DNA from 3 places in the Geodermatophilus sp. SYSU D00684 genome. Region 3 is predicted to be linked to each of the others. Evidence: riboswitches for the same ligand, from Rfam matches in the RefSeq annotation. Region 3 holds a riboswitch; each other region holds the start of a gene.
What was found. Region 3 has a riboswitch for cyclic di-AMP ahead of ACI79L_RS02415 (C40 family peptidase). Riboswitches for the same ligand answer to the same signal wherever they lie in the genome.

Region 1: it holds a riboswitch for cyclic di-AMP, as region 3 does, so the genes downstream of both, ACI79L_RS13095 (C40 family peptidase) here and ACI79L_RS02415 (C40 family peptidase) in region 3, are expected to answer to the same signal.
Region 2: it holds a riboswitch for cyclic di-AMP, as region 3 does, so the genes downstream of both, ACI79L_RS12415 (transglycosylase family protein) here and ACI79L_RS02415 (C40 family peptidase) in region 3, are expected to answer to the same signal.

Annotation. Positions count from the first base shown of each region.
Region 1 covers NZ_JBJGZI010000016.1:1,320-5,586, reverse strand. Annotated here, with positions in the region: gene ACI79L_RS13105 (DUF222 domain-containing protein) at 1-823, opposite strand, end outside; gene ACI79L_RS13100 (carbohydrate kinase family protein) at 873-1,799, opposite strand; gene ACI79L_RS13095 (C40 family peptidase) at 1,870-2,382, opposite strand; cyclic di-AMP (ydaO/yuaA leader) riboswitch at 2,395-2,528, opposite strand; gene ACI79L_RS13090 (hypothetical protein) at 2,905-3,063, shown strand; gene ACI79L_RS13085 (hypothetical protein) at 3,280-3,849, shown strand; gene ACI79L_RS13080 (amino acid permease) at 3,988-4,267, shown strand, end outside.
Region 2 covers NZ_JBJGZI010000014.1:125,581-129,847, forward strand. Annotated here, with positions in the region: gene treZ (malto-oligosyltrehalose trehalohydrolase) at 1-1,589, opposite strand, end outside; gene ACI79L_RS12415 (transglycosylase family protein) at 1,700-2,299, opposite strand; cyclic di-AMP (ydaO/yuaA leader) riboswitch at 2,303-2,437, opposite strand; gene treY (malto-oligosyltrehalose synthase) at 2,686-4,267, opposite strand, start outside.
Region 3 covers NZ_JBJGZI010000002.1:199,168-203,434, reverse strand. Annotated here, with positions in the region: gene ACI79L_RS02420 (hypothetical protein) at 5-544, shown strand; gene ACI79L_RS02415 (C40 family peptidase) at 612-1,712, opposite strand; cyclic di-AMP (ydaO/yuaA leader) riboswitch at 1,722-1,858, opposite strand; gene ACI79L_RS02410 (hypothetical protein) at 2,051-2,290, shown strand; partial or broken gene ACI79L_RS02405 (YhjD/YihY/BrkB family envelope integrity protein) at 2,338-3,156, shown strand; gene ACI79L_RS02400 (transglycosylase domain-containing protein) at 3,180-4,267, opposite strand, start outside.

The sequences.
Region 1 (4,267 bases), on a different contig from region 3:
CGCAGGCCAGCCACCGGGCTCTCGCGGCGGAGATGGTCGCGCCGAACTCCATCCGCCCGGCGTTCGGGCTCCCGTGCGGGTCGACCAGGTCCTCGACGTCGATCACGACGGCGATCTGCGGCTTGTGCCCGCGCAGCTGCGGCAGCGACCCGGACGCCAGCGCATTGTCGGCCACCTGGACGAGGGCGTCGCCGAGGCGCTGGGCGCGGGTGCGCTCGTCCCCGGCGGGCCGGTCGGCCTGCACGTGGGCTTCGAGTGCGGTCTGCAGCTTCTCCCCGCCGACCGCGTCGAGGTGCCCGCGGAGGGACAGGCTGCCGTCGGCGTGCCGGGACAATGTCAGTGAACGGCCCTCGGTGGGGTCGGGTTCCGGCCCGTCGGGGTCGAGGTCGTTGACGTAGTGCTGCACCACCTGGACGAGGTCGGCGTGCTCCCGCTCGACCGCCACGCCGGTGAGCACCGCGTCGATCACCGGCAGGTCCACGCCCTGCTCGAGAGCTGAGGCCAGCCGCTCGGGGGTCACGGCGCGGGCGGCCACCGCGACCTGCTCGGCGGACACCAGACCCGCCTCGTGGGCCTCGGCCAGCGCCGGCAAGTGCTCCAGTGCCCGGCCGTTGCGCACCAGTCGCGCGGCCTCTGCCGTCGAGAGCCGGCAGTGCCCGCGCAGCCAGGAGGTCATCGACCTCTGCCCGTCCCGCTCGGGCGCCTGGGACAGCTCCGCGGCGCGGACCGCGCGGGCCAGCCGGGCGTCGATCCGGTTGCGCTCGGCGACCAGCGCGGCGACGTCGTTGAGGACGTCACCGCCGCCCTGTTCACTCGAACACATGTACGAAGTCTAGCCGAACGAACAGCCTGACGCCAGGTGAATGCGCAGGTCAAAAGCTCGTCGACGGTGGAGGGAGCGGCGGCTGGCCGCCGACGACCCCGGCCACCACGGCGGCCGCCGCGTGACCGGTCAAGACGGCGTCCAGCACGGGTACACCTGCGCGCCAGCCGGTCAGCAGCCCGGCCGCGAACGCATCCCCGCAACCGGTCGTATCGCGCGGTCCGCCCGCCGGCAGCGGCTCCACCGGGACCTCCACTGTGCCCTCCGCCGTGACGACCCGCGTCGGACGAGCACCGGCGTGGACCAGCACCAGCGGTGGCGCCCAGGCGGGGAGGTCGCCGTCCAGACCCAGGACCGTGGCCTCGGCGGCGTTGCAGCAGAGCACGTCCGGACGCAGCCCGGTGAGCAGGTCGACGTAGGCGCCCTCGCCGTGAGCCGAGATCCGGGCGGCCGCGGCGACGTCCGCGCTCACCGGCACCCCGAGGTCGTGCGCCGTGTCGGCCGCGGCCCGCACCGCGTCGGGGAAGCGCAGCAGGTCGTAGCCGTCGAGGTGGACGACGGCCGCGCCGGCGAACCACTCCGGACGGACGTCGGCCGGCTCCAGCCCGCCCTCGCCGCGGTCGGTCAGCACCGTGCGCTCGCCGTCGGGGTGCACGAGCACCGTCGCCAGCGGCGTGCGGCCGCGGCGGACCACCGCCAGCTCGACGCCGCGCGCCGCGAGACCCGCCAGCAGCCCGTCGGCGAGCGGGTCCTTGCCGGCCCAGCCCGCGAGCCGCGCCGGCGCACCGAGACGAGCCACGCCGACGGTGACGTTGGCGGGGGCGCCGCCGGCCGTCGTCGTCCGCTCGACCCGCTGCTGACCGCCGACCACCAGCGGCGCGGACAGCGGGAGCAGCTGGTCGGCGACCAGCTTGCCCACCGCCACCACCGGTCCGGAGCCGGCCGGCCGCGGCCAGGCGGGGACGGCGGAGGTCACCGGGGGGAGGGTAGGACCGGCGGGCGGTGTCCCCGGCCGGGCGAGCCGGCCGGGGACACCGTTCCCTGCGTCAGGCGACGCGGCGGGCGCCCGAGTAGCTGGGCATCGAGTCGAGGTCGACCACGGCCACCGGCTTGCCGGCGGTCGAGGAGTGGACCATCTGGCCGTTGCCGATGTACATGCCCACGTGCGACACGGGGCTGTAGAAGAACACCAGGTCACCCGGCTCGAGGTCGGCCTTCGCCACCGGGGTGCCGAACGTCGACTGGGCCTTCGAGGTGCGCGGGATCGAGACCCCCGCCGCCTTGTAGGCGTAACTGGTCAGGCCCGAGCAGTCGAAGCTGTCGGGACCGGTGGCGCCGTAGACGTAGCGGTCACCGACCTGCGCGAGGGCGGTGTCGACGGCGGTCTGGGCCGCGCCGTTGGGGGCGGGCGCCGGCGCGGCGGCGACCGTCCCGGTACCCCCGCCGCCCGTGGAGGCCGACGCCGGGAGGGGTGAGAGGGCGATGCCGGCTCCGGCGATGGCCGCGACGGCGATGCCGCGGAACGAGCGACGGGCGGTGGACGTGCGTGCAGTCGTCATCGACGACGGTTCTCCTGTTCTCCGCGACCGCCTACCGGGTTAGCTGACGGGTTCGGACGGAGGAGTCGCCCGGCGCGACGGAGCGCGCTTCACCCCAGTGCTCAGGTGGGTCCCCGGCCCGGGTGCCGGCTGGGTGCCGGCCGCCTGGTTCGGCGTGTCCGGCGGGGTGTCACACGGGAGGTGGCGAAGGGCCCCGGCCGGACCGCGACGACGGTAGGGAGGGGTGTTGCTGTGCTCAACCGGACCGCATCCGCGCCACGCCCGGGAGCGACACGCCGACTTGACGTGGGCCGCGGATGCGAATCGCCTTCGTCACCTGCGGAGGTGCCCGTGTTCCCGGCGCGCCGCCCCGACTCGCCGACGGCGACACGCCGGGGCGCACGAGAAAGGACGCGGCGGTGCGCCCGCACAGCCCGTCAGCGGCCCACCACGACCGGATCGGGGGAAGGGCCCGGGATCGCGACGGTTGCGTCGCCCGTTGTCGGGGCACCGGAACAAGCAGTCGAGAGGAGGGAGCCCCCCATGGGCATGATGAGGAAGCTGATCGCCTCGGGCGTCGCCGCCAAGGTCGTCCAGGAACTCCAGAAGCCGCAGAACCAGGCCAAGATCAAGCAGTTCGTCCGCGACTTCCAGGCCAAGAACGCGAAGGGCGGCAAGGGTCAGGCCGGTCGCGGCCACTGACCCGCACTCCCGACCGCGGCCCCCGTCCCCACCCGGGACGGGGGCCGCGGTGTGTCCGGGGGTGCCCGCGGGGCGACCGGGGCGTCCCGTGACCGTTCCGCGACGACGCCGTCCCGGAAGTCCCCGAGGAGCCTGCACCGCCGTGTGAGGCTCCCGCGGTTCCTCCCGCGACAGCAGAGCCGCCGCGGGATCCTCCAGCACGACGGGGTGTCCCACATGACCCAACCACCGCCCGGCCAGCCGTGGCAGCCACCGCAGGGCCCGCTGCCCGGCTTCCTCCCCCCGCCTCCGGAGAGGAAGGAGACGCCGGTCTACCTGCGTCCCTGGTTCGCCGTCCTCGCGCTGGTCCTCGTCGTGGGGACCATCGGTGCCGCGCTCGGCGGTGGCGGTGACGAGCCGGCGACCGCTGCCGCGAGCACCACCACGGTCACCGAGACCGTGACGGCGACCCCCAGCCCCCAGCCGGCGGTCCCGCCCGTCTCCAGCGCCCCGCCGCCCGCGGTCGCGCCGAGCACCACCGCGGCCCCGACCACGCCGGCCGCGCCGGTGGTCGACTTCGCCATGCCGTCGGTGGTCGGGATGAACCTGCAGGACGCCCAGGACCTGATCCAGACCAACGGCGTCTTCCTCAGCCTGTCCCACGACCTGCTCTACGGGCGCAACCAGGTGCTCGACGCCAACTGGAAGGTCTGCACGCAGAACGTCCCGGCCGGCCAGCGGGTCACCGGCGAGGCCGAGGGCACGATCGACCTCGGCGTCGTGAAGCTTGAGGAGTCCTGCCCCTGAACCGCCGTCCCGGCCGCCCGTGCGGGGCGGCCGGGACACCGGGTCGGGAACGACCCGTGATCGGAACACGGGCGCCACGGGGACGACGCGCACCCGCCCTAGCGTCCCGGCCATCGCGCACCGGTCCGAGGAGACCCGATGGCCACCAGTCCCACCCGAGGCGCCTCCGGCGTCACCTACGCCCAGGCCGACGACGGCTACTTCGACAAGCGCGGGCTCACCCGCTCGGCCGGCGTCTGGGGGTTGTGGGGCCTCGGCGTGGCCGCCGTCGTCAGCGGTGACTTCTCCGGCTGGAACCTCGGCATCGACGGCGCCGGGTGGGGCGGGTTCGCGCTCGCCTGCGTCGTCGTCACGGCCATGTACTTCACGATGGTCGCGAGCATCAGCGAGATGTCGGCGGCCATGCCGCACACCGGCG
Region 2 (4,267 bases), on a different contig from region 3:
TGCACCACGAGCACGCGGTCGTCGTCGTCCCAGCCGACCTCGACCGCCGACAGGTCGGGGTCGACCAGGTCCGGGTGCCGCCGGCGCAGCGCCAGCAGCGTCCGGTGCACCTCGAGCAGCCGCGCGTGCGGTTCCCGGCCGGGCTCGGACCAGTCCAGCTTCGAGCGGCGGAAGGTCTCGGGGTCCTGCGGATCGGGCACCTCGTCGGCGTCCCAGCCGTGCTCGGCGAACTCGTTCTTGCGGCCCTCGGCCGTCGCGCGGCCGATGTCCGGGTCGGTGTGGCTGGTGAAGAACTGCCACGGCGTCGAGGCGCCCCACTCCTCGCCCATGAACAGCATCGGCGTGAACGGGCCGGTGAGCACCAGGGTCGCGCCGACGGCGAGCAGGCCGGGGGACAGCGTCGCCGAGACGCGGTCCCCGATGGCGCGGTTGCCGACCTGGTCGTGGTCCTGCAGGTAGCCGAGGAACTTCCAGCCGGGCAGCCGCGCGGTGTCCACCGGCCGGCCGTGGGAGCGGCGGCGGAAGCTCGACCACGTGCCGTCGTGGAAGAAGGCGCCGGTGAGGGTCTTGGCCAGCCCCGCGAGGCCGGCCTCGGCGAAGTCGCCGTAGTAGCCCTGGCCCTCGCCGGTGAGCGTCGCGTGCAGCGCGTGGTGGAAGTCGTCGCTCCACTGGGCGTGGATGCCGGTGCCGCCGGCCACCCGCGGGGTGACCATCCGGGGGTCGTTCAGGTCGCTCTCGGCGATGAGCGTGAGCGGCCGGCCGACCGCGACCGAGAGCCGGTCGACCTCCTGCGCCATCTCCTCGAGCACGTGGGTGGCGCGCTCGTCGACCAGCGCGTGGACGGCGTCCAGCCGCAGCCCGTCGACGTGCATGTCGCGCAGCCACATCAGGGCGTTGTCCAGGATGTACCGGCGCACCTCGTCGGAGTCCGGCCCGGACAGGTTGACCGACTCGCCCCAGGTGTTCGCGCCGCCCTCGCTGAAGACCGGCATGAACAGCGGCAGGTAGTTCCCCGACGGGCCGAGGTGGTTGTAGACGACGTCCTGGATGACGCCGATCCCGCGCTGGTGGCAGGCGTCGACGAAGCGCTGGTAGGCCGCAGGGCCGCCGTAGCTCTCCTGCACCGTGTACCAGAGGACGCCGTCGTAGCCCCAGTTGTGGGTGCCGTCGAAGCCGTTGACCGGCAGCAGCTCGACGAAGTCGACGCCGAGGTCGGCGAGGTGGCCCAGCCGGTCGATGGCCGAGTCGAGGGTGCCCTCGGGGGTGAACGTGCCGACGTGCAGCTCGTAGACGACGCCGCCGGCCAGCGGGCGCCCGGTCCAGGCGCTGTCGCCCCACGCGTACGCCGACGGGTCGAACCGGCGGGACAGCCCGTGCACGCCGTCGGGCTGGCGGCGCGAGCGCGGGTCGGGGCGGGGCGTGTCGTCGTCGCCGAGCAGGTAGCCGTAGTCGGACTCCGGGCCGGCCTCGGCCTCGGCCCGCCACCAGCCGTCGTCGTCGCGGCGCATGTCGTGCACCGTGCCGTCGACCTGCAGGCGCACGCGCTCGGGCACGGGCGCCCAGACGGCGAACTCGACGGGTGCGGACATGCGGGGGCCTCCCAGCGGTAGTGCGGCTGACCGGTCCCTCTTGCCCGCTGCGGGCGCGGTCAACCGCGAGCGGCGGCCGGGGGAGCGGGTCCCCCGGCCACCGCCACGGGTCACGGCAGCTGCAGCTCCTGCCCGACGTAGATCTTGTTCGGGTCGCCGACCGTCCCGCTGTTGGCCGACCAGAGGGCCTTCCAGCCGCCCTCGACGCCCTGGGCTCGGGCGATCTTGCCCAGCGTGTCGCCGGACCGGACGGTGTACGAGCCGCCGGAGGCACCGGCGGCGGACTCGCCGGCGCGGGCGGCCGGGGCGGGCTCGGCCGGGGCGGGCGCGGCGGCGGGCGCGGCGGCCGGCGAGCCGGCCTCCGGGGCGTCCGGGTTCAGGCCCTTGCCGCAGGTGGGCCAGGCACCCGGGCCCTGGACGTCGAGCGTGCGCTCGGCGACGGCGATCTGCTGCGCCTTGGTGGCCAGGTCGGCGCGGGCGGCGTACTCGGTGCCGCCGAAGGCCGCCCAGGTGGACTGGCTGAACTGCAGGCCGCCGTAGTAGCCGTTGCCGGTGTTGATGCTCCAGTTGCCGCTGGACTCGCACTGGGCGACGGCGTCCCAGTCGTTCGGGGAGGCGGCCGAGGCCGGGCCGGCGGCGACGCCGATCGCGGCCGCGGCCACGCCGGTCGTCACGAGGGCACGGCGGAGCAGGGACGTGGACGTGCGCATGGGGGATCTCCGATCCGCCGCCTGCGAGGTGAGCTGTCGGGTTCGGAGCGATCGGTGCCCCGGCCGCGCAGAGCGCGGCTTCACCCCGAGGCGCTGCGTCCGGTCCCCCCGTGACCGCGGTGCAGGCGCCGAAGTGGGTCCCCCACCCCCGTCCTGGCTGTGCAGGAGGAACGGAGCCCGGCGGACGGGGTTCGGCGGACCGGCTCCGGCACGCGGCAGTCATTGGCCCGCGTGCGGGAGCAAACGTAACGGCCGCATCACGAGACGGCACACCCGCCCCACTCGTCACGGCGTGTCGCCCGGCGTCCCCGCGGCGGCGCGCGCCCGGCGGCCGGGGGGTGGTGCAGGACTCGGCGGCGCCGGCCGGCGCCGCCGTGACCTCCGTCTCATTCCCGGACGAGCAGGGCCACCGGCAGCCGGGCCAGCAGCTCGCCGACGGGCGCGCCGCCGGCGTCGGAGACGACCCGCGTGCCGGTGAGCACGTCGCGCCAGGCGCCGGTCGGCAGCGTCAGCGCGGTGTCGCCCCAGCCGGTGGCGGCCAGCGCGACCGGCAGCCGGGTCGCCACGGTCACCGCGCCGCCCTGCTCCCCGGACCCACGGTCGAAGGCGACGACGTGCTGCGCGGCCGACCCGGTGGCGGCCACCGGGGTGTAGCCGGTGAACAGCCCGGGCTCGTCCCGCCGCAGCCGCAGCGCCCGCGAGACGACGAGCAGCTTGGCCGCGCCGGTCTCGTCGACCTCGGGCACCTCCCCGCCGTCGAGCCGGGCCAGCAGCGCGCGCCGCTCGTCGTAGTCGACCGGGCGGCGGTTGTCGGGGTCGACGAGCGAGTGGTCCCACAGTTCGGTGCCCTGGTAGACGTCCGGGACGCCGGGCATCGTCAGCTGCAGCAGCTTCTGCGCCAGCCCGTTGGACCGGCCGGCCGGGGCGATCCGCGCGACGAACGCCTCGATCTCGCGGTTCGTGGCCTCGTCGTCGAAGGCGGCGTCGACCATCGCGTGCAGCTGCGCCTCGAACGCCTCGTCGACGTCGGTCCACGTGGTCGACTGCCCGGCCTCGCGGGCGGCCTTCTCGGCGTAGGCGTGCGCCCGCTCGCGGGACAGCGGCCAGGCGCCGACCAGGTTCTGCCACACCAGGTGCGCCAGCGGCCGGTCGGGCAGCGGGTGGCGGGACAGCCACCCGCGGACCAGGTCCGCCCACTCGGTCGGCACCTCGGCGAGAACGGCCAGGCGGGCCCGGGTGTCCTCGCTGCGCTTGGTGTCGTGCGTGGTGAGCGTCGTCATCGACTCCGGCTTGCGCTCCAGCCGCCGCGCCTGCGCCTCGTGGAACTCCTCCGGGGTGCTGCCGAAGCGGGCGGGGTCGCCGCCGACCTCGTTGAGCACCGCGAACCGCGCCCACCGGTAGTAGGCGCTGTCCTCGACGCCCTTGGCCATCACCGGGCCGCTGGTCTGCTCGAACCGGGTGGCCGCCTCGGTGCCGGCCTGCGCCAGCACCGGGTGCAGGGCGTCCACCGCGGCGACCAGGTCGGGGCGGCGGTCGCGGACGTCGCCCACGGCGGCGTCGAGGTGCTCGCGGCCGTCGGGCAGGTAGGTGCGGTAGACGGAGAACGAGGCCAGCAGCTCGGCCAGCGCCTCCTTCTCCGTCTCGACGTCGACGCCCGGCAGCTCGCCGATCACCCGCACCAGGCGGGCGACCTCGGAGCCGAGGATGCCGTCGGTGACCTCGCGCTTGCAGGCGTGCACCAGCTGCCCGTAGTCGACCGCCCGGCCGGACAGCTCGGTGTCCAGCGCGGTCAGCGCCGCCTCGCCGGCCGGGTCGACCAGGACGTCGTCGACCTCGGCCAGCGCGTCGTAGCCGGTGGTGCCGGCCGCCCGCCAGCTCTCCGGCAGGTCCTCGCCGGGCTCGAGGATCTTCTCGACCACCGTCCACCGGCCGCCCGACGCCTCGGCCAGCCGGTCCAGGTAGCCCTTC
Region 3 (4,267 bases):
GGCCGTGCGGGGTCCGGCGCGGCGGGAGTTCTGCCTGGTCCTGCTGCGCCGGATGGCCGACCTGCGGCCGGACCTGGTCGCCGCGGCCCTGCCCCGGCCGGGCGCGACCCGCGCCCAGCCGGGGCGCACGCGGCGCGCACCCGCTGCTGGAAGGACCCCGTCCCTCTCACGCCTCGCAAGCTCGGCGCGAGCCTCCGGACGGGGCCACGGGCCGGCCGAGCAGGTGGAGGACCGCCGGTTCGGCGACCCGGACCTCGAGGTCCGGCGCTGGCCACTGCCCCTGTGGCCGCACCTGCGCCGGGAGGTGCTCTCCGCCCCCGGCGGCAGCGTGCTGCACGAGCACGTGGTGCGGGGCCCGGGCTCCCCGGTCCCGCCGGCGGCCGACGGGCGGCTGCGGGTCCGGGAGCACGTGGTGGCCGACGTGAGCGGCCTGCCGGGGGCCCGGGAGGTGGATCCGCGGGTGGTCACCCGCCGGGAGGTGCGGCTGCCCTCCGGCGCGACGGCCGCCATCGTCCGGGGCCTGCTGCAGCAGGTCCGGACGTGAGGAAGGACCCCGTTGCCCCCCACCGCTCGCACGCTCGCGGCGGGCCCCTGCAACGGGGCCGGGCGCGTCAGCCGATGCGGCGGGCGCCGGCGTAGCCGCCCATCGCGTCGACGCTCGCGACCTTGACGACGTCGCCCGACGTCGGCGCGTGCACCATCTGGCCGTTGCCGATGTAGATGCCGACGTGGCTCACCGGGCTGTAGAAGAAGACCAGGTCCCCGGGCTGCAGGTTGGCGCGGGAGACCGCGGTGCCCATCGTCGACTGCATCCTGCTGGAGTGCGGGAGGCTGATCCCCGCGGCCTTGAACGCGTACTGGGTGAGGCCGGAGCAGTCGAAGGCGTCCGGGCCGGCGGCCGCCCAGACGTAGGGGTCGCCGCGCTGGGCCATGGCGGTGGAGACGACGATGCCGGCGACGCCGCTGGCCGGCGCGGCGGCCGCGGCGGGCTCCTCCGCGGGGGTCGCGGGCTCCTCGCGGTCCTCGTCGCGGCTGGCGCGGGAGCCCTCGGAGGCGTGCGCCGCGGCGGCGGCGTCGAGGGCGGCGCGGCGCTCCTCCGCGCTCAGCTGGGCGTAGTCGGCCTGGTAGGCGGCGATCTGGGCCTCGAGGTCGGCCTGCTGGGCGGCGACGGCGTCGTACTGGCGCTGCGCCTCGGCGGCGGCCTCGGCGGCCGCGGTCTGCGCGGCGGTGGCGGTGTCGGTGGCGGCCACGGCCTGGCCGAGCAGCTCGCCCTGGTAGCCGGCGACGCCCTGCAGCAGCGTGACGCGGTTGACGAACTCGTCGGCGTCCTCGCTGGTCATGAGCGCCTGCAGGGAGCCCATGCTGTCGCCGGTGTAGGCCGACCGGGCGATGCCGATGACCTGCTGACGGGCGGTGTCCACGGCGGCCTGGGCGGTGGCCAGCTGCGCGGCGGCGGCGTCGGCGGCGGCCTGCTGGGCGGCGAGCGCCTCGCGCGCCTCGTTGAACTGCTCGGTGACGACCTCGAGGTCGTGGCCCCGGGCGGCGACCAGCTGCGCGGCCTCGGCGGCCGTGGCCGGCTCCTCCGCCCCGGCCGGCGCCGGGACGGCACCCAGCCCGAGGCCGATGCCGAGGGCGCCGGCGAGGGCGAGGGCGGCGCGGCGGCCGCGGCCGGTCGCGGGCATGCCGGGGACGGACGTGCGCAGGGACGCCACGCGGCGGTCTCTCCTTCTCCCAGGCCGCCTACCGGGTTAGCTGACGGGTTCGGGCGTGGAGTCGCCCGGCGCGTGCGGGCACGCGCTACACCCCAGGACTGCGATGGGTCCCCGGCCCGGTCCCTCCGGAAGGGGGACCGGCTCGACGGCGTCCGTGGGGTGTCACCCGGACTGGTGACGGACCGCCCCGTTGGACACACAGAGCGTAAGGTCCGTGACCGGCGTGTGACAATCACCCCGGTGTAATTACATCGCTCACACAAGGTGACCGGGCGACTCCGGGAGGTTGCCGACCCCCGCCGGTTTGCGCGCCCGTGGGGGCGTGTACCGATTGCTGCATGTCCTCCTCCACGCGGATGCGCGCCACCCGGACACGGATCGCCCGGCCGCTCGTCGCGCTCGCCCTGTTCGGCTCCCTGGTCGCCTGCGGTGACAACACCGACTTCTCGCGCGGCCCGACCAACTGCGACGCCGCCGGCGGCAACGCCAGCAACGAGAACGACGCCAGCTGCCAGGAGACCGGCCAGAACCCCGGCAACGACGCCCCGACCACCGACGACGCGAGCACCGACGACTGAGCGGCGCCGGGTCCCCGGCCGGCCGCCCGGTCTGGTGGCATGAGCGGGTGAACCCGGCACGCAGGTGGACGGCGGCCCGGGTGCGGGCCGAGACACGGACGCTGCTGGCCGGCGCCCGCCGTCTGCTGCACGGCCGTGACCTCGCGCTGATCGGCGCGGGGCTCACCTTCTACGCCGGCATCGCGGTGGTGCCGCTGGTGCTGGTCTCCGTCCGGCTGACCGCGCTGGCCACCTCGGCCGAGGAGGTCCGCGCGCGCAGCGAGCGGCTGACCGAGCTGCTGCCGGAGTCGCTCGGCGCGCCGGGCGCGGTGGACCGGCTGGTCGACGCCGGCGTCCGGCTGGACCTGCTGGGGTTCGCGCTGGCGCTGCTGCCGCTGTCGCTGTACGGCGAGGGGCTGCGGCGGGCGCTGATGCGGTTCAGCCGGCGGCGGGAGAACCTCACCGGCTGGCGGGGCCGGCTGCTCACGCTGCCCCTCGTCGTCGTCACGCCCCTGCTGCTGTACCCGCTGCTGCTGGCCGCCACGGTCATGGCCGACCTGGCCCGCGAGGACGGCGCCGGGCCCCTGATCGGGCGGTTCGCCGTCGGCTACTACTCGGTGCTGTTCGTGCTCACCGTGCCCATCCTGTGGGGCTACGGCGTGGTGGCCGGCGGCCGGCACCGGTGGGGCGCGCTGGTCAGCGGCGCGCTGTTCACGGCCGCCTGCCTGTCCGGCTTCCTGCAGGGCTTCGTGCTGTTCCTGTCCCTGCCGCTGGACCTGGGCGCGCCCTTCGGCGGCCTGGTCGTCGTCGGCGCGGTGGTCGCCATCGGCCTGTGGCTGTTCCTGCTGCACCTGGTCCTGCTGGCCGGGTGGCTGCTCACCCAGTCCCTCGACGAGCGGCTGGGCCGGCGTCAGCCGGCCGGCCGCCAGGGGGAGCCGGGTGGCGGGGTCTCCGGGGCGGGCGCGGCAGGCGCGGGCGGCGGCTCGGGTGCCGGGGTGGCCGGTGCGGGCGGCGGCTCGGGCGCCGGGGTCGCCGGCGCCGTCGGCGGCTCCGTGGCCGGTGGCGGCGGCTCCGGGGACGGTGGGGGCGGGGGCGGAGGCGACGACGGCGTCGGGGGCGGCGAGGACGGCGAGCCGGGTGCGGGCGCCGGCCGGGGTGCGGGGTCGGCCGGGGGCGCGGGCTCGGGCGCCGGCTCCACGTAGTCGCTGCCGTTGCTCACCAGGATCGACACCACCTGGCCGGGCACGGCGCGGCCGCCGCGCGGCGGGCTGGTGCCCACGAGGGCGCCGGGCTGCTCGTCGCTGTCGACGCGCACCGTCCGCGGGGTGAACCCGGCGTCGGCGAGGGTCCGCTCGCAGCCCCGGACGGTGGAGCAGCCGGGCACCGGGCGGGTGTTGCCGTTCTGCACGGTCTCGTCGGCCGGCGCGAACTCGCCGCTGCCGCGCGTGGTGAGGATCGGCTCCATCGCGTCGCGCCAGATGGTGGCGCCCTTGCCGCCGCCGAAGCCGCCGACGTCCTCGTTGCGCTTGGGGTTGAGGACCATGACGCTCGCGGTGATCTCGGGCGTGTAGCCCACGAACGCCACCGAGTAGTTGTCCTGCGAGGTGCCGGTCTTGCCGGCGATCTGGTGGCCGCGGACGTAGGCGCGCGCACCGGTCTGCCCCGGGTTCCCCGGCTCGACGTCCTTGCGCAGCATCTGGTTCATCGTGTTCGCCACGCCGGGCGGGATCGCCTCGGGCGTGCACCGGTCGCCGACCGCGAGCGGCTCGCCGTCGGCGCCGACCGCCGGCTCCCCGTTCCGGTCGAGGACGGCGGTCACCGGGACGACGTCGCACTGCGTGCCGCCGGCGGCGAACGTCGAGTACGCGCTGGCCAGTGCCAGCGGGCTGGTCGCCTCGGCCCCGAAGGTGAACGACCCGCGGTTCTCGTCGATGATCTGCTGCGCCAGGCCCGGCGGGCTGAACTGGAACAGCCCCGCCGCCTCGGCCATCCGCACCG